Regions from separate parts of the Carnobacterium divergens DSM 20623 genome, predicted to be linked through region 3. Evidence: predicted binding sites of a transcription regulator. Region 3 holds the regulator's gene; each other region holds the start of a gene.
What was found. Region 3 encodes LexA, which represses DNA repair genes until DNA is damaged. Its sites were predicted from a motif close to CNAACANNTGTTNG; they were not measured.
Positions count from the first base shown of each region.

Region 1: BR52_RS03440 (replication-associated recombination protein A) is a predicted target of LexA. The motif match lies at 3,914-3,927, and genes of this name have one in related genera.
Region 2: BR52_RS09955 (ATP-dependent DNA helicase) is a predicted target of LexA. The motif match lies at 2,695-2,708, and genes of this name have one in related genera.

Region 1 covers NZ_JQLO01000001.1:684,686-691,929, reverse strand. Annotated here, with positions in the region: gene gshAB (bifunctional glutamate--cysteine ligase GshA/glutathione synthetase GshB) at 1-420, opposite strand, end outside; gene BR52_RS03460 (pyrophosphohydrolase domain-containing protein) at 433-945, opposite strand; gene BR52_RS03455 (hypothetical protein) at 1,145-2,458, opposite strand; gene BR52_RS03450 (LrgB family protein) at 2,710-3,414, opposite strand; gene BR52_RS03445 (CidA/LrgA family protein) at 3,392-3,805, opposite strand; gene BR52_RS03440 (replication-associated recombination protein A) at 3,996-5,273, shown strand; gene BR52_RS03435 (Nramp family divalent metal transporter) at 5,651-6,952, opposite strand; gene BR52_RS03430 (hypothetical protein) at 7,102-7,244, shown strand, end outside.
Region 2 covers NZ_JQLO01000001.1:2,070,859-2,078,102, reverse strand. Annotated here, with positions in the region: gene rplK (50S ribosomal protein L11) at 41-466, shown strand; gene rplA (50S ribosomal protein L1) at 574-1,263, shown strand; ribosomal protein L10 leader region at 1,316-1,445, shown strand; gene rplJ (50S ribosomal protein L10) at 1,582-2,082, shown strand; gene rplL (50S ribosomal protein L7/L12) at 2,154-2,519, shown strand; gene BR52_RS09955 (ATP-dependent DNA helicase) at 2,746-5,088, shown strand; gene BR52_RS09950 (rhodanese-like domain-containing protein) at 5,241-5,549, shown strand; gene BR52_RS09945 (FAD-dependent oxidoreductase) at 5,549-7,198, shown strand; gene BR52_RS09940 (rhodanese-like domain-containing protein) at 7,198-7,244, shown strand, end outside.
Region 3 covers NZ_JQLO01000001.1:1,132,499-1,139,742, reverse strand. Annotated here, with positions in the region: gene BR52_RS05550 (LapA family protein) at 1-100, shown strand, start outside; gene BR52_RS05545 (hypothetical protein) at 121-432, shown strand; gene BR52_RS05540 (acetate uptake transporter) at 599-1,213, shown strand; gene BR52_RS05535 (GNAT family N-acetyltransferase) at 1,268-1,702, opposite strand; gene recJ (single-stranded-DNA-specific exonuclease RecJ) at 1,871-4,204, shown strand; gene BR52_RS05525 (adenine phosphoribosyltransferase) at 4,227-4,739, shown strand; gene BR52_RS05520 (hypothetical protein) at 4,791-5,090, opposite strand; gene lexA (transcriptional repressor LexA) at 5,214-5,837, opposite strand; gene BR52_RS05510 (DUF896 family protein) at 6,054-6,293, shown strand; gene tkt (transketolase) at 6,453-7,244, shown strand, end outside.

The DNA.
Region 1 (7,244 bases), 450 kb from region 3:
CATTTGCTTTTTCTTTCCATATTTTTCAGCTAAATGTTCACGATAAGCCACTGCTGTAGGATCGTCAAATTGAGCTACTTGAATATCACTTTCTGCTGGCAATCCGATGGGCATACTCATTGGCCAAATATATTCGTTTAGTGGTAATGAGCGTTCAACGACATCATGAATCGCCATTAGCCAACGATTCATTGTCTGAGTCGATTCAGTTGGTGCGGTTACCAATTCTAATTGTGACTCACTAAAATCGGTTTGAATATAAGGATTGTAGCTACGATTACCAAACACTGTTGGATGAGGAGTCAAGGCTAATTTACCAGACTCTGTTACTCGTAGTCCTTCTTTTTCAATCCCAAACTTCCCTTCATTGAAGGCTGGTCCAAGTGCTGCTTTTTTTAATAGTTCTGATAGTTGAGTCATTCGTTTAAACCTCTACTTATTATTTTTTTGATTGATAATTTCAGCTTTAATTTTTGGTTCTGGTGCAAAATCTTGTTCCCAATTATCAGGTTTCATTACTTTTCCGTTGTCAGGTCGATACCGTGGCCGGCCATCTGGAAATAGTTTTCCCATATTGGCTTTATGAACAATATTAAAAATAGGTGTTGGATTCACGCCCATTAATACAAATGAACCATAATTAAAATAAGTTGCATCCGTTAGGGCATCTACTTGTCCAATTAAGATATCTTCAACTGGTTTTTGCTCCGTTTTAATTTTTGTGAGTGTTTTTTCAATCTCACCTTTCCACTGATTTATTAATTGATCGAAGTCTGCTTCGTTTCCGCCTACACTCGCATATAAAAACTCAATCATTTCTTCTGTCGTAAATGAGGCTCTATGTAGTGCTTCTTCTGGCGTAAAAGCCGTTGGCTCTATATTTTTAGCAGGATGAAATACGTCATGAAATTCTTTTACTTTTTCATAGGAAGATTGTTCCGTCATATCCCTAGACTCCTTTTAATAAATTTATCACTTACTTATTATAACTTACTCGTTTCTAATTTCAAAAGTATTGAACTTGTATCTTTCTAATAATTACAGGATTTAATTAAATTGTTGAAAAGTTGTCACTTATTATCATCTAACTATAGAAATAATAAAAAACCCCTTAATCTAAAGTTAAGAGGTCTTAAAGAATTCCCTATTTATTTTCCATCAATCGTTGACGCAAATTCATATTTTCAGACTCAATCAATTTACGATCAATTTGTTCTTCTTCTAATTGATTTTCTAATGATTGAACTGTTTTGATTAATTCAGCATGTGTTTGAATGTTTTCAGCTAATGAGCTGTTTTCAGCTGTTAGATCCGCTATTTGAGTTTCTAAATCTTGAATTTGTTTTTTGAATTGATCATTTTTTTCAATCAACCATTCATTTTTCTTCGCTACTTTTTTTGTTTTCTTTTCAAAACGACCATCTGTTAATGTGGTGTAGATCAAGTAACATCCTAAAATAGCTGTTAAAATTGGTAAAATAACTGTGGCTTGACGAAAGACACTCAATAAAATCACATTGACTGCCGCAATCAAACAGATGTATAAACCTGTTGAAAATGATTTTTCTTTGCGTTGTTCATCGATATCCTGATAAAAATCTGTTTGGTTTTGCAATTCATGAACTTTTAATTCTAATTGATCTAATTCTGCTTGAGTTTTTTGATAGAGTTTTTGTTCTTTATCAGCATAACGCTCTTCTACTTGCTCTTGATACAATGAGAACCACTCTTTCTCTTTATTCAGACGTAAAAAATCATCTGAGACTTTGGCTTGATGAGCTGCTTTATCAGATATAATCTCAGAAGTTGCAAGTTCTTTTAAATCTTGTACTTCGACTTTTGTTTCATCTAATAATTCCGTTGACTCTTTTTTAGCTTCATTTTTTGTTTTTTCCGCTTCGATTTTGGCGTCTTTTAATAGCGCTTGTTCTCTTTCAACAAGTTCCTCTTCTAATTGGCGGTGTTTTGCTTCATATATTTTATTTAATTCGTCTAATCGGTTTGCTAATTCACTGTCTTGACGAATTTTTTCTTGTTCCATTTCTTTTTGATAAACAATTAATTGGTCCTTTAGTTCAGTAATTTCATTTTGAACAAAACCATACATTTCATTAGATTCATCAAAGGCCTTTTGTAAAATCGATTCTGCTTGTAATTTAGCATCTCTTAATATAGCTTGCTCTTTAATGGCAATTTGCTTTTCTAGAGTACGTTTCTTTTCTTCATATTCAGTCACTAATTCATTTAATGCTTCTTGATATTCTCTTTCAAGAGCTGCTTCTTTTTCTTCAAAACGTTTCAGGTTTTCTGAATTCACTTTTGACACGGAGTCGGTAATCAATTCATTTAATGTCTCTTTTACATGATCCACCATTTGATTGGTGATTTCTTTCGTTTCTTCAAGTGGAACTGGATTAAAAGACAATTTGATGTTGGGTCTTTTCGATGAATCGGTCATTGATGAACTCCTTTCTGCATCATACATTTACTACTTATTTCTTTTAATGGTTCTATTTACAAGATGCTATTCACTTTTCATTAAAGTCACTACTTATTATCTCAAAAAACGGACCAAATTGCACCTTATTTTAATCAATTCTTTAGATATTCTCAAATAGAAATGAAGGTAAGATAAATAAAACTCCTTTTAAAGTTAAAAAAAAACAAAATTTCAAGTCAAATGAACTTAAAATCTTGTTTTAAATTAGCTTAAAATAGGGCTAATACAAGTTGTGTCATTAAAGGCGCAACGAAAACTGTTACTACTCCTGTCACTCCGATTGCTAATCCTGACATGGCCCCTTCAATTGGCCCTAATTCTAACGCTCTTGATGTTCCTATTGCGTGAGCAGCACTGCCTAAGGCAACTCCTTGGGCCACTGGATCAGTAACTTTTAAAGCTTTCAAAATTGAAGGTCCAATGATTGAACCAATGATCCCTGTAATAATTACAATAACGAGAGTAACCGTTGCGATCCCGTGCATTTTCTCAGAAATCCCTAAGGCTATTGCTGTTGTAACTGATTTTGGCATGATTGATACCATAATATCTTTTTTCAAGTGAAATAATACTGCAAGAATACCTGTAAAAAAAGTACTTGTGATCGTACCAAGTAAAATTCCCGTCATAATTGAACGAACATGTTTTTTTAATAAATGAAATGTATTATACAATGGAATACCTAATGCCACAGTAGCTGGCGTGATTAAAATATTTAAAATTTCGCCACCCTTGTAATAATTTTCATAAGGAATCTTAGTAATTTTTAAAAATAAAATAATAAAAATAGTCGCTAACACGAGCGGATTCAATAATGGAAATGGAAACCTCTTAAAAATAGCCAAGGCTCCTAAATACATCGCAATTGACAGGATAAGGCCAAACATCGGATTACTTGTAAGTTCTTGATACACTTTTTGCGTCATCCTTTCTATCTTTAGGTAAGTCAACACTGTTATCTTCAAATTTACGTTTTACACCTTGAACGATTAAGCCTACAAAACCAATTGTAAAAGCTGTTGTGAGTAACGAAATAATCAATAATAACCACCATGTGTCTTTAATTACTGGAAAATAAACCATAATACCAACTCCTGCTGGTAAAAATAAAATACTTAAATTTCCAAGCAAAAAGCCTCCAACCGTCTCCACATCTTTTACTTTTAGCAGCTTAAATTGTAGTGCTAAAAATAAGAGCAACATCCCTATCACACTTCCTGGAATCGGTAAAGTGAAAACTTTTGACAACACTTCTCCTAAAAATGAAAAACTTAAAATGTACAATAACTGTTTGTAAATATCCATTTCTATCCCTCCATACACCAATTACTATATCATAGTTTTTGATAAACGTAAGGAAAAACATTGATTTAACCGCTTTCCTTTGAATATTTTTAGACTTTCACACCAAACTAAACATACGTTCTTATTTTGTGGAAGGTCTTGTTAGAAAGTGGTATAATTGAAATAAGATTATTTTAATAAGGAGGTTACTATGAATCAACCTTTAGCTTTTAGAATGCGGCCAACAAACATCGACCAAATTGTTGGACAACAGCATCTCGTTGGAGAAGGCAAAATTATTAGACGAATGGTGGAAGCTAAAATGCTTTCCTCTATGATTTTATACGGCCCTCCTGGCATTGGAAAAACAAGTATCGCCAGTGCGATTGCGGGTTCTACTCAATTTGCATTTCGCACGTTAAATGCAGCCACAGATTCAAAAAAAGACTTACAAATCGTCGTTGAAGAAGCAAAAATGAGCGGAACTGTTATTTTATTACTAGATGAAGTTCATCGTTTAGATAAGCCTAAACAAGATTTTTTATTGCCTCACCTTGAAAATGGGCGCGTAATTATGATTGGAGCAACAACTGAAAATCCTTATATTACTATTAACCCAGCGATTCGAAGTAGAACACAAATCTTTGAATTAAAACCTTTACAAATTGAAGAGATTGAATCCGCATTAGAACGAGCTATAAAAGATTCTGATAAAGGTTTAGGCAGTTTAACTATTGAAATCAGCCTAGAAGCGATGCTTCATTTTGCTAGAGCAACAAATGGCGACGTTCGTAGTTCTTTAAATGGTTTAGAATTAGCCGTTCGCTCAACTAAACCAAATCAAGATGGTGTTATTGTAATTACACTTGAAATTGCTGAAGAATGCTTGCAAAGAAAAGCTCTGACTCATGATAAAGATGGCGATGCTCATTATGATGTCATTTCCGCTTTACAAAAATCTGTTCGTGGCAGTGATGTAAATGCTGCTCTTCACTATATGGGGCGTTTAGTTGAAGCCGGTGACTTGCCCATCATCGCCCGAAGACTAATGGTGATTGCCTATGAAGACATTGGCTTAGCAAATCCTGCTGCTGCTGCCAGAACTGTAACTGCCGTGCAAGCAGCTGAAAAACTTGGCTTTCCGGAAGCCAGAATTCCTTTAGCAAATGCAGTTGTTGATTTATGCCTTTCCCCTAAATCAAATTCGACTTACGTAGCGATTGATGCAGCACTAAGCGATATTCGTGCTGGTAAAAGTGGGGACGTTCCAGATCATTTAAAAGATTCTCACTACAGTGGTGCAAAGGAATTAGGCCGTGGCGTCGATTACAAATACCCACACTCTTTTCCTGGCGCTTGGGTGAATCAACAATACTTGCCAGATAAGCTGAAAAATGCCGTTTATTTTGAACCAAATCACACTGGCAAATATGAAGATAGTTTAGCTAGACAATATGACACCATCAATAAAATGAAAAAGAAATCCTGATAGTTCTTAAAATTTTTTCACTTGAATTATTGGCAGATTTTAAGCATTGAAACTTGAAAATAAAAAAAGCATATGCTACTATAAAGATAAGAATTCTGAGATGTACGAATTGTTCAATAAATGTGCTGACCGAACAAATAGTACGACCTCGGGATCCAAACTGATTCAAATGGATAACAAGCCTTTACCTTTGGTAGTTAGATATTTGACAGCGGAGCCCACCTGCATGTATGCGGGATCAACACTACCTGAACGCGAAAACGGCATCACCGGATTTCTTTTTTAAAATTTATATTTTGGAGTCATCTTCTAGTAATAGAAGGTGACTTTTTTTGCAAAAAAAAAAACAAGCAATGGCAAGCATTACCTGTTTTTTCTTAAAAGAATGTTGTTAGTAAATATATGTTTAAGCCTGTAATCAACAAACCAATAAACCAGGCTAGGCTATTGACGACTTTCCCGTTTTTCAAATCCCCCATCAAACGCTCATTACTAGTAAATTGAATTAAAGGAAAAATTGCAAACGGTAACTGCATCGATAAAATTACTTGACTTAATAATAGTAATTCATCCGTTCCCCTTTGTCCTGCAATAATCGTTACAATAACAGCTGGAACAATTGCAAATAAACGCGTTCCCAAACGACTTAACCAAGCAGGAATCTTTAAGTTTAAAAAGCCTTCCATGATAATTTGCCCAGCCATGGTACCTGTTAAAGTTGAATTTTGTCCACTTGCTAATAACGCAACTGCAAATATCGTACTCGCAATACTCGAACCTAATGTCCCATTCAAAAGTTGATACGTATCTTCAATCCCAACCACATTGTATTGCCCAGTTTTATAGAAGGTTGCCGCTGCAAGGATTAAAATAGCTGCATTGATTAATAAAGCAAACGTCAAATTAATCGTTGAGTCAAGAAAAGCAAATTTAGTCGCCTCTTTTTTTCCTGCTGGTGTCCGTTCATAGGCTCTACTTTGGACAATTGACGAATGTAAATATAAATTATGTGGCATGACCGTTGCCCCGAGAATTCCCAATGCTAAATACAGAACTTTAGGATTCGTGACTACTTCTGTATGGGGTAAAAAGCCTACCATAATTTCTCTAAATTCTGGTTTACTTAAAAATAATTCAATTGAAAAACAGATAAAAATTGTCGTCATTAGAGTAATGACAATCCGTTCAATCCATTTGAATCCTTTGTGCTGTAAAAATAAGAGCAATAAAATATCTAAGGATGTAATCAATACACCGTATAATAGCGGAATTCCAAAAAGTAACTTTAATGCGATTGCTGCTCCAATAACTTCAGCTAAATCTGTTGCAATAATAGCTAACTGTGCCAAAATCCATAACAAAATCGCTCTTTTTTTTCCATATTCATCTCGACATAGCTCGGCTAAATCTTTTTCTGTCGCAATTCCCAATTTAGCACTTAACGACTGTAACAACACCGCCATCAAGTTTGATAATAGAATAACAGATAATAGCAAATACCCAAAAGAAGAGCCTCCAGCAATCGATGTTGCCCAATTCCCTGGATCTACATAGCCAACTGCAATCAACGCCCCTGGCCCCATAAAAGCAAGCAGCTTTCTAAAGGAAGACGCATTTTTTGGGATTGCAATTCGTTTCCCAAATTTATCTTTGTCTTGTTTATTTTCATTTAACCCCAATTAATCTCCTCCATTCATAGCTTTTTAGGTTAACCTAATTTTACTATCAAATATTACTTAAATCAAGAACAACTAACATTCATTCAAATTCGATTGATTTTATGCTATGCTATAGATGAAAATAGATTGTTAGAAAGGAATCATGATTAATGACAATTTTAATGGTTATTTTTGCATTGATTTTATTTGCAATTGCTTTCTTCCTATTAAGTGGAAAAGCAAGCGTCTTAATTATTAATGAGCAAAAGGAACAACATCAGTTTAATCAAAAATTTTTTAAATCTTATGGCTA
Region 2 (7,244 bases), 940 kb from region 3:
CATTAACCACATCACGGACTCAATCAAGGAGGTATGTCTCGTGGCTAAAAAAGTTGTTAAATTAGTTAAATTGCAAATTCCTGCAGGAAAAGCAAATCCAGCTCCACCGGTAGGGCCTGCATTAGGTCAAGCACAAGTAAACATCATGGGATTCTGTAAAGAATTCAATGCTCGTACTGCTGATCAAGCTGGACTAATCATTCCAGTAGTAATCTCTGTATATGAAGATCGTTCATTTACATTTATTACAAAAACACCACCTGCTGCTGTTTTACTTAAAAAAGCTGCTGGTATTGAATCTGGTTCAGGCGAACCAAACACTAAAAAAGTTGCGACAGTTAAACGCGATAAAGTTAGAGAAATCGCTGAAACAAAAATGCCTGACTTAAACGCTGCAAATGTTGAATCTGCAATGCGTATGGTCGAAGGTACTGCAAGAAGCATGGGGATCACAATCGAAGATTAATCTTCATTAACCGCTTCTTACGTATCGACTCATAAGTTAATTTATTAGCTTTGAGGATTAAGTGGGAGGTAAAACCGTTATAACCACAATCAAGGAGGAAAAAGAACATGGCTAAAAAAAGCAAACAATATCAAACTGCCCTTAAGCAAGTTGATGTTACAAAAGCTTATTCAGTAGAAGAAGCAGTTGCTTTAGTAAAAGAAATCGATTTTGCTAAATTTGATGCAACAGTAGAAGTCGCTTATAGACTTGGTGTTGACCCTAAGAAAGCTGACCAACAAATTCGTGGGGCAGTTGTTCTTCCAAATGGAACAGGTAAAACACAACGCGTTTTAGTATTTGCTAAAGGTGAAAAAGCTAAAGAAGCAGAAGCAGCAGGCGCAGATTACGTAGGTGAATCTGATCTTGTTCAAAAAATCAGTGGCGGTTGGTTCGATTTCGACGTAATCGTTGCTACTCCAGATATGATGGGTGAAGTTGGTCGTCTAGGACGTGTTCTAGGACCTAAAGGATTAATGCCTAACCCTAAAACTGGTACTGTTACAATGGACGTTACAAAAGCAGTTAACGAAATCAAAGCTGGTAAAGTAACTTACCGCGTTGATAAAGCTGGTAATGTACAAGCTCCAATTGGTAAAGTATCGTTTAGTACTGACAAATTAATTGAAAACTTTAAAACAATCAACGATACAATGTTGAAAGTTAAACCTTCTTCAGCTAAAGGTCAATACATCAAAAACATTACTGTAACAACAACTTTTGGTCCTGGTGTAAAAGTTGACCAAAGTTCTTTATAATCACTAATTAAAATTTTACTTGACCTAGATGATTGTACTTGTTACAATCATCTAGGTTAATAAATATTTACCGAAGACAGTAGGTGACGCAAGTCTTAATTTCCTACCGAGGATCATACTATGTGCAAACATACAATAATCCCTCTATGTCTAAGGTGACATGGGGCTTTTTGCTTTTCTTGACTATAATGACTTGTTTTGCAAGCCAGAGTAGGTAAAGAAGTGAAAAAATGAGTCTTATAGAAGTGGTCTTAAGACGATTTTTATAGTTCTTATTTTTAAATCCCCAGACAATCTATCAGGAGGTGAAACTTACACATGAGTCAAGCAGCAATCGCTACAAAACAAGTAATCGTTGAAGACGTAACAAAGAAATTTGAAGCAGCAGCTTCAATCGTCATTGTTGACTATCGCGGATTAACTGTTGAAGAAGTTACAGAATTACGTAAACAATTACGTGATGCTGGTGTTGAGATGAAAGTTATTAAAAACTCTATTCTTAGCCGTTCAGCTGAAGCAGCTGGTTTATCTGGTTTAGGAGATATCTTTAAAGGTCCTACTGCTATCGCATTCAGTAATGAAGATGTTATTGCACCTGCAAAAATCATCAATGAATTTGCTGAAAAAGCTGAAGCATTAGAGATTAAAGCTGGCGTTATTGAAGGTAAAGTTTCTTCAAAAGAAGAAATCGAAGCTCTTGCAAAACTTCCAAATCGCGAAGGTTTGTTATCTATGTTACTTTCAGTACTACAAGCACCAGTCAGAAATACTGCACTTGCTTTCAAAGCAGTGGCAGATTCAAAAGAAGAAGTGGCTTAATTACGAGTTACAATTTTTTTGAAACAAAACAAGCAATCTAAAAATATACCCAATAATGGAGGAAATTAACAATGGCATTAAACATTGAACAAATCATTGCTGATGTGAAAGAAGCAACAGTATTAGAATTAAACGACTTAGTAAAAGCAATCGAAGAAGAATTTGGCGTTACTGCAGCTGCTCCTGTAGCAGCTGCTGGTGTTGCAGGTCCTGCAGCAGCAGAACAAACTGAATTTACAGTAGAATTAACTTCTGCTGGAGATCAAAAAATTAAAGTAATCAAAGTAGTTCGCGAAGCTACTGGCTTAGGTCTTAAAGAAGCTAAAGCATTAGTTGACGGAGCTCCTACAGCACTTAAAGAAGGCGTATCTAAAGATGACGCTGAAGCTATGAAAGCACAACTTGAAGAAGTTGGAGCTTCTGTAGAAGTTAAATAATCATTTTTAATGATAGAAGAAGACACGCAGTTTACTGTGTGTCTTTTTTTGTGGATAAATAAGATACAATCAAAAAGTTATTCAGTTGTGGAAAACTTTTTTCCGGATTCTAACTTGCTATTCATCCACAGTAAAGAAAAACAAGTCATTTTTTGTGGATAAGTCTGTCTTTTTTCGAATGTATGTTCTATAATGTGGAGAGTTACATAAAGAGAGTAGGGTGCGTATGAATCAAAACAATCGGTTATCTGTTAGGAAATTAGTAGAGTTTGTATTGAAAAAAGGTAGTATTGATGAACGTTATACAGGTTCTGCGCATACTGCAATCGAGGGAACAAAGCTTCATCAGAAAATCCAAAAAGAAGCTGGGGATAACTATCAAAAAGAAGTGTTCTTAAAAAAAGAGCTGTTAATAAATCAGCGGAATTACTCCATCGAAGGACGAGCGGATGGCGTTGTCGAAGAAAAAAGTGGGAAATATTGGGTCGATGAAATTAAAACCTCTGAAATAGACTTTGATTTATTACCTGATAATACGCTTGAACGGTTTTGGGGACAACTTATGTGTTACGGCTATATGCTAGCTGTGGAAAAAGAATTAGCAGAGATTGAATTGCAGTTAACATACTATGAAACATTAAATGAAAAAATAACTCGAACTAGAAAAAAAGTATCCATCACTGAATTGACTTCTTTTTTTAATCATTTAGTGGAACAATATGAAAAATGGGTCATTTTTAATGACAATTGGCGTATTTTGCGCAATCAAACACTTAAACAACTTGACTTTCCTTATGGTGATTACCGCTCAGGACAAAGAGAACTTGCTGTTGCGGTGTATAAAACAATTTTAACTGAACAAAATTTATACTGTGAAGCGCCAACTGGAATTGGTAAAACAATGTCTACTTTATTTCCAGCGGTGAAATCGATTGGAGAAGAGAAAGCTGAAAAATTATTCTATTTAACAGCTAAAACCATTACACGTCAAGTAGCAGAAGATGCAGTCGAACAAATGGAACGAAATGGAGCAAAACTAAAGAGCGTTACGTTAACGGCTAAAGATAAAATTTGTTTTTTAGATGAACGTAAATGTGATCCGGAGCACTGTATATTTGCAAGAGGCTATTATGATCGTTTGAATGAAGCGTTATTTGAAATGCTACAGCAAGAAAATCATTTTACAAGAGAGATTGTGGAAAATTATGCTAGAAAATACACGTTATGTCCGTTTGAATTATCTTTAGATATTAGCTTATGGTGTGACATAATTATTTGTGATTACAATTATTTGTTTGATCCAATTGTTTATTTGAAGCGGTTTTTTAATGATGAAAAGAATGAGTATGTATTTTTGATTGACGAAGTCCATAACTTAGTTGATCGTTCAAGAGAGATGTTCTCTGCAAGCTTATCGGAACAAAAAATAATAACGATATACAGGGAGTTGATGAAAGAAGATCAAAAGCAACGACGTGTGATGAACCGTTTAATAAAAGATTTTAAAAGTTTCAGAACCAACTGTGGCGAAGTTGAGTTTATGACTCAAAGTGAACCAGCGGATTTATTTTTAAAACATGTAGTTAAATTTACTGAGAACACAAAAGAATGGTTGCTGGTGAATCAACAAGCGAGTAGTCATTCGAAAATGTTAGAGCTTTATTTTGAAGCACTAACCTACTTGAAAATTTCAGAATTTTATGATGAACGATACGTAACCTATGTTCATTTAGTAGGGAAGGATGTCACTATTAAGCAATTCTGTTTAAATCCCTCTTTTTTAATTAATCAAACATTGAAACGTGGAAAAGCATCAGTTTTATTTTCCGCCACACTGTCTCCAATCAACTATTTCGCGCAATTACTAGGAGGGAAAGAAAAGCCTTTAATGTATCAATTGCCTTCACCATTTAAGCAAGAACATCAATTGTTAGTAATTGCAAATTACATTGATACTCGTTACCAAGTGCGTCAAGCCAGCCACCAACCGATTGCCAACGCTTTGACTACAATGGTTACTCAAAAAAAAGGCAATTATTTATTCTTTTTTCCTTCTTATCAATATTTGGAATCGATTTATCAAGAGTTTGTCGAAAAGAATCCGACAGTAGAAACGGTGGTTCAAGGAAGGGTTATGGATGAACAGCAACGTGAATTGTTTTTACAGAAGTTTAAGAATAGGCCAGAATCGAATTTAGTTGGTTTTTGTGTACTAGGAGGCATTTTTTCAGAAGGAATCGATTTAAAAGGGGAACGTCTTATTGGTGTGGCTATAGTTGGCGTGGGATTAGCACAATTGAATGCAGAAGCTGATTTAGTTCAAAAATATTACCAAACAGAAAACCATGAGGGGTATCAATTTGCGTATCAAATTCCTGGAATGAACAAAGTTCTTCAAGCGGCAGGGCGCGTGATTCGAAGCGAAACAGATATTGGCGTTGTTCTATTATTAGATCAACGTTTTAATGCTAGAAGATACAGAGAGTTATTCCCAGAACATTGGCAACAAATCGAGAGTGTAAACAATGATAGAGAACTAAAGAGCCAGTTAATGAGATTTTGGAAATAAAAAAAGATTACTGTGGAAGAAATTTCTTTCATAGTAATCTTTTTTATTTACAAATTATACCGCAAGGGGTATAATTTGTTTTGGATACGGTAGGAGGTATTTTTGGATTTCCTTCTAAATGAAGTATAGAGTATGAAAGGATTGTGTATAGAATGTTTTTCTTTAAAAAATTACCAAGTATCACAACAAAAGAATTAGAAGAAATGTTACCTAAGAAACCGATGATTATTGATGTTCGTGAGCCACAGGAGTTTAGTGGTGGACATATTCCTACAGCTAAAAATATTCCTTTGAAAAAGATAAACAGCTATCAAATAAAAGAACCTGTTTACATTATTTGTCAGTCTGGTATGCGAAGCAAACAAGCGGTGAAGACATTACGAGCTAAAGGTATGGATGCAGTCAACGTTAAGGGCGGAATGATGAGTTGGGCTGGAAAAGTTAGAGGAGGAAAATTATAATGAGATTTGTTATTATTGGTGGAGTAGCTGGCGGAATGTCGGCGGCTACTCGCTTAAGAAGATTAAACGAAGATGCAGAGATTGTTGTGTTAGAAAAAGGACCGTATGTGTCTTTTGCAAATTGTGGCTTGCCTTATTATGTTTCAGGAGAAATTCAGCAACGCCAAGAATTGCTAGTACAAACACCAGAACAATTAAAGGCACGTTTTCAACTAGATGTTCGACCATTTAGTGAAGCCATTTCAATTGATGCTGAAAATAAAGTTGTACAGGTTCGAAATGATGAAGGAGAGTATTCTTTGTCTTACGATAAGTTGATTCTATCGCCAGGAGCCAAACCGTTTATTCCGCCTATCGAAGGATTGGATCAAGCAAGCAATGTCTTTACCCTTAGAAATGTACCGGATGTTGACCAAATTATGAAATTTACCATTAGTCAAAATCCGAAAAAAGCAATGGTTATCGGTGCTGGTTTTATCGGTTTGGAAATGGCCGAAAGCTTAGCAAAACGAGGGATAGACGTAACAATTGTCGAAAAAGCACCTCATGTACTGCCTCCTATTGATGAAGAAATGGCTGCTTTTGTTACAAAAGAATTAAAAGCCAATCAAGTAACTGTTTTGACAGGAACGTCAGCGACAGCCTTTACGAATAACGGGGGACGTGTCCTTTTAGAAAATGGAGAAGAGATTGCAACAGATTTAATTATTTTATCAGTCGGTGTGCAACCTGAAAATACATTGGCTCTACAAGCTGGTATTGAAACAGGAATGCGTGGAGGAATTTTAGTAGATGAACACTATCAAACAAGTCAAAAGGATATTTATGCTGTAGGCGATGCTATTTTGGTGAAGCAGTTTACGAGCCAAGAGGATGCCCTGATCTCACTAGCATCTCCTGCTAACCGACAAGGTAGACAAGTTGCAGATGTTTTATCAGGTATACCCCGCAAAAATTTAGGAAGCTTAGGAACAGCAATTGTCCGCGTCTTTAGCCAAGCAGTTGCTTCGACTGGTTTAACTGAACGTCAATTAAGAGCCCTTGGTTTAGAGTATAAGAGTGTCCACGTTCAAGGGAAAAGCCATGCTGGATATTTTCCTCATGCAGAAGGGATTTTATTGAAGCTGCTATTTAACCCTACAACAGGTGAGCTATATGGCGCTCAGGCAATTGGGAAAGATGGCGTGGACAAACGCATTGACATTATTGCAACGGCGATTAAAGGTCGTTTGACCGTTGAGGATTTACCAGAATTGGAATTTAGCTATGCACCTCCATTTGGCTCTGCAAAAGATCCAGTGAATATGGCGGGTTATGCTGCATTAAACATTATGGAAGGTATTTCTGAGTCGATTCAGTGGTATGAATTAACAGAAAAACAAGCAGAAGGAGCCTTTTTATTAGATGTTCGAACAACCAATGAGGTAGCTCAAGGTAGTTTAAAAGGTGCGTATCACATTCCGTTAGATGATTTGAGATGCCGTCTTCATGAATTGCCAAAAGACAAAGAGATTATTGTAAGTTGTCAAAGTGGATTACGTAGTTATCTTGCAGAACGTATTTTAAAACAATCAGGTTATCAAGCGAAAAATTTAGACGGCGCATTTAACTTGTATTCAACTATAAAACCAGAGGAGATCGTAAAATAATGTATCAATCAATTACAATGCCAGAATTTGAGCACTTAGTAAAACA
Region 3 (7,244 bases):
AAAAGAAATCGCATTAGCAGAAAACAAGAAAAAAATTGATAGTTTAGAGCAAGAATTGGTTACAAAACTAACAACACCGCCAACTGAAAATACGCTTTAATTGAAAGAAGGAATTCAACTATGATTAAAGTGGTGTTTACGTATCAAACAAAAACATCTGATTTGCCAGAATTAATGGAGAAATTTCAACAATCTGCAAGTTCTGAGTTTAATGGAATTGTGAACAATCTAGGAATCAATCAATTTAAACGAAGTGAAGGAGATCAAACGATTGTCGTTCTTGATATTTATTATGAATCGCTTAGTGACTATGATGAGCGGACTACCTATGAACGCAGTCAAGTTGCATGGAATGACATTTGGTTTAATCCAACTAATAAGCATAAAGAACTTTCAGTTGAAGTTTTTGAAGTTCTAAATAAAACCTTTTAAACAAGAGCAACTTACATTAAATGTAAGTTGCTCTTTTTAGTTAAAAATGATGGAAAGATTAGTTATTTCATAAGTGTTTTGAAGGGTAAAAAAAAGAATTGACTCTTAGTAGCTTAGATGGTATTTTATACAGGTTGGCAATTTTAAATAAAGGGGAATATCATTAATGAAAAACGAGCAACATCACGTAAAACAAGTTATAATTGATCCGACAGCGATTGGATTGTTTGGTTTAGCAATGGTTACTTTAGTAGCCTCATCTCAAAAATTAGGCTGGACAGAAAACGTAAGTGGCGTGTTGCCATGGGCAATTTTCTTAGGCGGAATTGCTCAGTTGATTGCTTCTAACTATGATGCAAAACATAATAACGTATTTGGCGCAACAGCTTTTGCTGGTTACGGACTATTTTGGTTAGGAACAGGAATGAGCTGGATGATTCAAAATGGTTTGTTTGGAGAAGTGCTACAAGCTTCTTTCGATCCAAATGAATTAGGTTTTGCTTTCCTTGGCTACTTTATTTTCACAGTCTTTATGACCGTGGGAGCTTTAGAAACAAACAAGGTCTTATTCTTTATTTTCTTTTTAATTGACTTTTTATTCCTAGGATTGTTTATGTCAACTTTTGGAATTGCAACAGACTTCTTCCACATGATGGCAGCAGTTGCGGAATTTTTAATTTCAATTTTATCATTCTATGGCGCAGCAGCAGCTGTTTTGAATGGTCACTTTGGCTTTACGTTCCTACCAATCGGCAAGCCTTTTGGGATTATCAAAAAATAATTAAAGTAAAACCTTCAGTTAAGCAACGAACAAATTGCTTAACTGAAGGTTTTTTTATTTTTTAATCATATCAATATGAGGAATTTCATCTTCTAAATAAATCTCGCCATTGATTGGTTCAAAGCCAAATTGACTATAGAACTTTTGTAAATAAGCTTGTGCTTGAATTTCAACGGCTTGATTTGGAAAGCTATCATCAATTGTTTTTAAAATAATCGTTAATAACTCTTTGCCTAAGCCAGTCCCACGTTGTTCTTTCACTGTTAAAATACGGCCAAACATTAATTTTTCTTGACTTGGAATGATGCGTCCATAAGCCTGTATCTGGCCATTTTGTTCATTAAACACATGGATGCTGATTAAATCCTTATCGTCTACATCTGGATAAAAACATTCTTGCTCGACAATAAAAACGTTCACTCGAGCTTGATAGATTTGAAAAAGTTCAGTCGTTGTTAATTCATTAAATCTTTTTATTTTCCACGTCATCACATTAGCCCCTTTAGTTGATTTTATTAGTTAATCATAGTATAAAATTAAACGAAATGATTTGCAATTAGAAATAAACGGCTAAGAATTAAAAAGCGAAAAAATCAAGAGTTCAACTACTTTATTTTCTAAAAATTTGGTATACTAAATAAGTTGGGAGTGATTAGATTGTTAAAATCTCGAATGAACTGGAAATTAAATCAACCACAAACGAATGAAGCAGCGATTACAGCTTTAAGCGAAGAACTTTCGACTTCTCCGTTAGTATCGACTTTACTAGTTAATCGTGGTTTGGATACAAAAGACAAAGCACAGCATTTTTTGAAACCAGATGAAACTTGGATTCATGATCCATTTTTAATGTATGATATGGAAAAAACCGTTGAACGAATTACGCAAGCAATTGAACATGGTCAAAAAATAGTCGTTTATGGCGATTATGATGCTGATGGCGTAACAAGTACGGCTGTTTTAAAAGAAACGATTGAAATGCTTGGTGGTGAAGTAGATTTCTATATTCCAAATCGATTTACAGATGGTTATGGACCGAATGTCCAAGCTTTTGAAAGATTGATTGAAGAGGGAGCGGAATTGATTGTGACGTGTGACAATGGGGTTTCAGGTCACGAAGCAATTGCTAAAGCTAAGGAATTAGGAATTGATGTGATTGTAACGGATCACCATGAAATGCCAGAGATTTTGCCAGAGGCATATGCAATTGTTCATCCAAAACATCCACAAGGAGCGTATCCTTTTGGTGAATTAGCTGGAGTAGGTGTTGCCTTCAAACTAGCAACCGCATTATTAGGCGAGTTTCCAACTGAACTAGTAGATCTAGTAGCGATTGGAACTATTGCTGATCTAGTTTCATTGACGGATGAGAACCGAGCATTAGTGATTTTAGGGCTAGAAATGTTAAAAGTTTCTGAACGATTAGGTTTTTTAGCATTAGCAAAAGTTGCAGGAATAGAAAAAGAGACCATTACAGAAGAAACGATTGGCTTTACCATCGCGCCTCGTCTAAATGCTGTCGGTCGTTTAGGTGAAGCAGGGCCAGCAGTTGCTTTATTAACGACCTTTGATGAAGAAGAAGCAATCGAGCTTGCAACCTTTATTAATACAAAAAATGAAGAGCGTCAAGCCTTTGTGGCAAAAATTACGGAAGAAGCCTTCCAAATGATTGCAGAAATGAAAGAAACACCGTCTGTGTATTTATTAGCGAAGTCCGATTGGCACGAAGGGGTACTTGGAATTGTTGCAAGTAAAATTGTTGGTGCCACAGGAAAACCCGCACTTGTGTTGAATATTGACACTGAAAATGGAATCGCTAAAGGTTCTGGACGGAGCATTAGCGCGTATAACTTATATGATGCAATTAATGAAGTCCGAGATTTAACCACCCATTTTGGTGGACATCATATGGCAGCAGGTCTAACACTGCCAATTGAACATATTGAGACCTTACAAACACAACTAAATCAGTATGCGTTAACGCATGATTTAGTCGGAAACTTGAATGAAGAACTAGTAATTGATGAAACGATTGAATTAACAGATATCACCGTTGCAACGATTGAAGAATTGGCTAGTTTAGCGCCATTTGGCACAGACAATCCAAAGCCTGTTTTCTTACTTGAACATGTTCAAGCAGAAGACATTCGTAAAATTGGTGGCAACAACGCTCATTTAAAACTTAAAGCAACAAAAAATAAGGTGAATTTAGACGTGATTGGCTTTCAATTAGGTGCAGTTGCTGATGAAATCAACGACAATTCTGAAGTGTCGTTAGTCGGAAAGCTTTCTATAAATGAATGGAATGGCAACCGTAAGCCTCAGTTGATGCTTGAAGATATTTCAATGGATGGACTTCAAGTTGTTGATTTGAGAGGGAGCAATTTAGCAGCAGGTCTTTGGGTACAAGGCGCAGCTTGTTATCTATTTTATAATAAGAAAAGCTACCAAACCCATAATGATAAAGTTCCAATGGGCAGTGAAAGTGTTTTGATTGAGTCCAAAGAAGATGCTGAAGCTTTTAAAACGCAACATTCAACCTTTGTATTTATCGATTGTCCAAACGAATTAGAATGGATTTCGTCAACGATTCGGGGAAATACACCAGAAAAGTTAGTTACTGCCTTTTTTAGTGAATCAGAAAGTTACCTAAATGGGATGCCAAGCCGAACACAATTTGGAGAATTATTTAAATTCGTAGCAACACACAAAGATGTTGATATTCGACATAAGCTGTCTATTTTAGCAAATTATCTAAAAATCAAAGATAACTTATTAATTTTCATGATTAACGTGTTTTTTGAACTAGGATTTGTTACAATAGACAATGGCGTAATGAACTATGTCGAAGATGCTCCAAAAAAAGAGTTGTCTGATGCAGAAAATTACCAAAAACGACTAAATCAAATAGAAGCTGAAAAAATCTTGCTGTACAGCCATTTTGCAGAATTAGAAATCTGGTTAAAACAACAAATTAATGAAGCCTCGTAAAATTTGAATGGAGGATTTATAGATGGATTTAAAACAATATATTGCAGATGTAAAAGACTTCCCTGAAAAAGGAATTATTTTCCGTGACATTTCACCCTTAATGGCAGACGGAGAAGCTTATCGTTATGCAACTAACGAAATTGCAAAATACGCAAAAGACAAAGGCGTTGAAATGATCGTTGGACCAGAAGCTCGCGGATTTATCGTAGGCTGCCCAGTGGCCTATGAATTAGGAATCGGTTTTGCTCCTGCTCGCAAAAAAGGCAAACTGCCAAGAGAAACAGTTGAAGTTAGCTATGGTTTAGAGTATGGATCAGATGTTTTACAAATTCACAAAGACGCTATCAAACCAGGTCAAAAAGTGATGGTTTGTGATGATTTACTAGCAACCGGTGGAACCATTGCAGCGACGATTCAATTAATCGAAAAATTAGGTGGAATTGTTGTAGGAACAGCTTTCTTAATCGAATTAACAGATTTAAATGGTCGTGCTCAAATTGAAGGATACGATATCTTCACTTTAATGGACTACTAAAATAAAAATCCCCCTCAAGTTAGATTGATTCTAACCTGAAGGGGATTCTTTTTATGCGATTGATTTTGGATTTTTAGGAGAGCGTCCTAGGACAAACTCGATAATCGTTAAAACAACTAAAATACCAACGATAATTGCAAACCAATTAGATGTTTGAATGCCGAAATCCCAAGTGTTATAAATCCAGATGACAATGCCACTATAAATAATTGAAAGAATATTCAAAACAGCAAATGCCCATAAATTTCCATTTTCTTTATTGCGTAAGTACATAACGGAAAGACCAACACTTAAAAGAATCCAAGCAACTTGAATCAATAAGCTAAACCAATAAAACAATAATGCAACCATTTCACTTAACCTCCTTATGTGAGAATAAAAAAAGCCTTATATACAAAGTTTAGCACAATTATTTGTAGAGACAACTAAAAAGCATTAAAAAAGAGCTTCCTAATAAAGGAAACTCTGAAAGTCTTAAAAAATGTGACTCCGGTATAATCCAACAACTTTTCCAAGAATGGTTACTTCACTAAGAATAATCGGATCCATTCCATCGTTTTCAGGTTGCAAGCGGTAATGATCTTTTTCTTTGAAGAATCGTTTACAAGTTGCTTCATCTTCACTTGTCATAGCAATCACGATATCGCCATTATCAGCATTTGATTGTTTGCGAACAATTACAGCATCGCCATCTAAAATTCCACAATTGATCATACTTTCACCACGAATAGTTAGCATGAACAACGCTTCATTTGCATATTGCAGATGAGGAGGTAGTGGGAAATAATCAGTGGCTTCTTCAACTGCTAATATCGGTTCACCAGCTGTAACGGTTCCTAGAAGGGGAATCTTATCCATTGGGACACCAAGTTTAGACAATCCAAGTGCAGTTAACTCAATAGCACGAGGTTTACTAGGATCTCGTTGAATAAAGCCGTTTTTTTCTAAACGTGATAAGTGGCCATGTACCGTTGACGTTGAAGAAAGAGATACAGCAGTACCAATCTCACGAACAGTTGGGGGATACCCTTTTAGTTGAACTTGTTCATGTATGTACTGTAATACTTCAATTTGTCTAGATTCTGGAGTTTTACGCATGATTAAATGCACCTCGTTTCTTTATCAATTTTCTTAACTATAGAATACCATAAATAATCACAGAATTCAAACAGATGTTCGGTAAAAATTAAATTTCTATTCCTAGTGTCTTGAAAGCTTTGTAAGAATAAACTAATTTTTAGGCAAATGGATATATTTTCAGCTTAATTTTTGATATAGTTAAGAGGTCAAATGAAACGAGATGGAGTGAATTAAATGCTATCTAAAGAAAAAATAGCCCGAATTAACGAGCTAGCCAATAAGTCTAAGAGCGAAACCCTCAGCTTATCAGAGCAACAAGAACAAAAAGAATTAAGAGAAGAATATTTACAAGCTTTCCGCGGTGGAATGAGAAATCATATCGAAGGAATGAAAGTTGTCGACAATGATGGGACAGACGTTACTCCTGAAAAGTTAAAGCAAATTCAAAAAGAAAAAGGATTACACGACCGCTAAAAATAAGAAGGAAATGAGACATATAAGTAGAAAACGCTTTATCAATTGTTAAAATTTGGCGTTTAATCGTTAAAATAAATACAATAATTCTATGAAAGCGTTGCGTAAAACGATTTAAAACAGTAAAATAGAGATATTAAAACTGAAAGGATGATTTAATTGTTCGATACAACTGACCAACTTGCAGTAAACACGATTAGAACACTAAGTATGGATGCGATTCAAAAAGCAAACTCAGGACACCCAGGTTTACCAATGGGGGCTGCTCCAATGGCGTACACGCTATGGACAAAACATTTAAACGTAAACCCAAGCAACTCATCATGGGTAAATCGCGATCGCTTTGTACTTTCAGCAGGACACGGTTCAATGCTATTATATAGTTTGTTACATTTATCAGGTTACAAACTATCAATGGAGGATTTGAAAAATTTCCGTCAATGGGATAGCTTAACCCCTGGTCATCCAGAAGTACATCATACAGATGGTGTTGAAGCAACAACAGGTCCTCTTGGACAAGGAATTGCAAATAGTGTCGGAATGGCAATGGCAGAAGCTCATCTAGCGGCAACGTATAATAAGGAAAATCATCAAATCGTTGATCATTATACCTATGCTTTATGTGGTGATGGAGATTTAATGGAAGGCGTATCAGCTGAAGCAGCAAGTTTAGCAGGTCATTTAGAGCTAGGCAAACTTGTGGTATTATATGATTCAAATGATATTTCATTAGATGGTCCTACTTCAAAAGCTTTTACTGAAAATGTAGGCAAACGTTTTGAAGCGTATAATTGGCAACATATTTTAGTTAAAGATGGAAATGATCTAGCTGAAATCGAAAAAGCGATTGAAGCAGCAAAAGCAGAAACTAAAAAACCAACTTTAATTGAAGTAAAAACAGTGATTGGCTTTGGTGCTCCAAATGAAGGAACATCTAAAGTTCACGGCGCA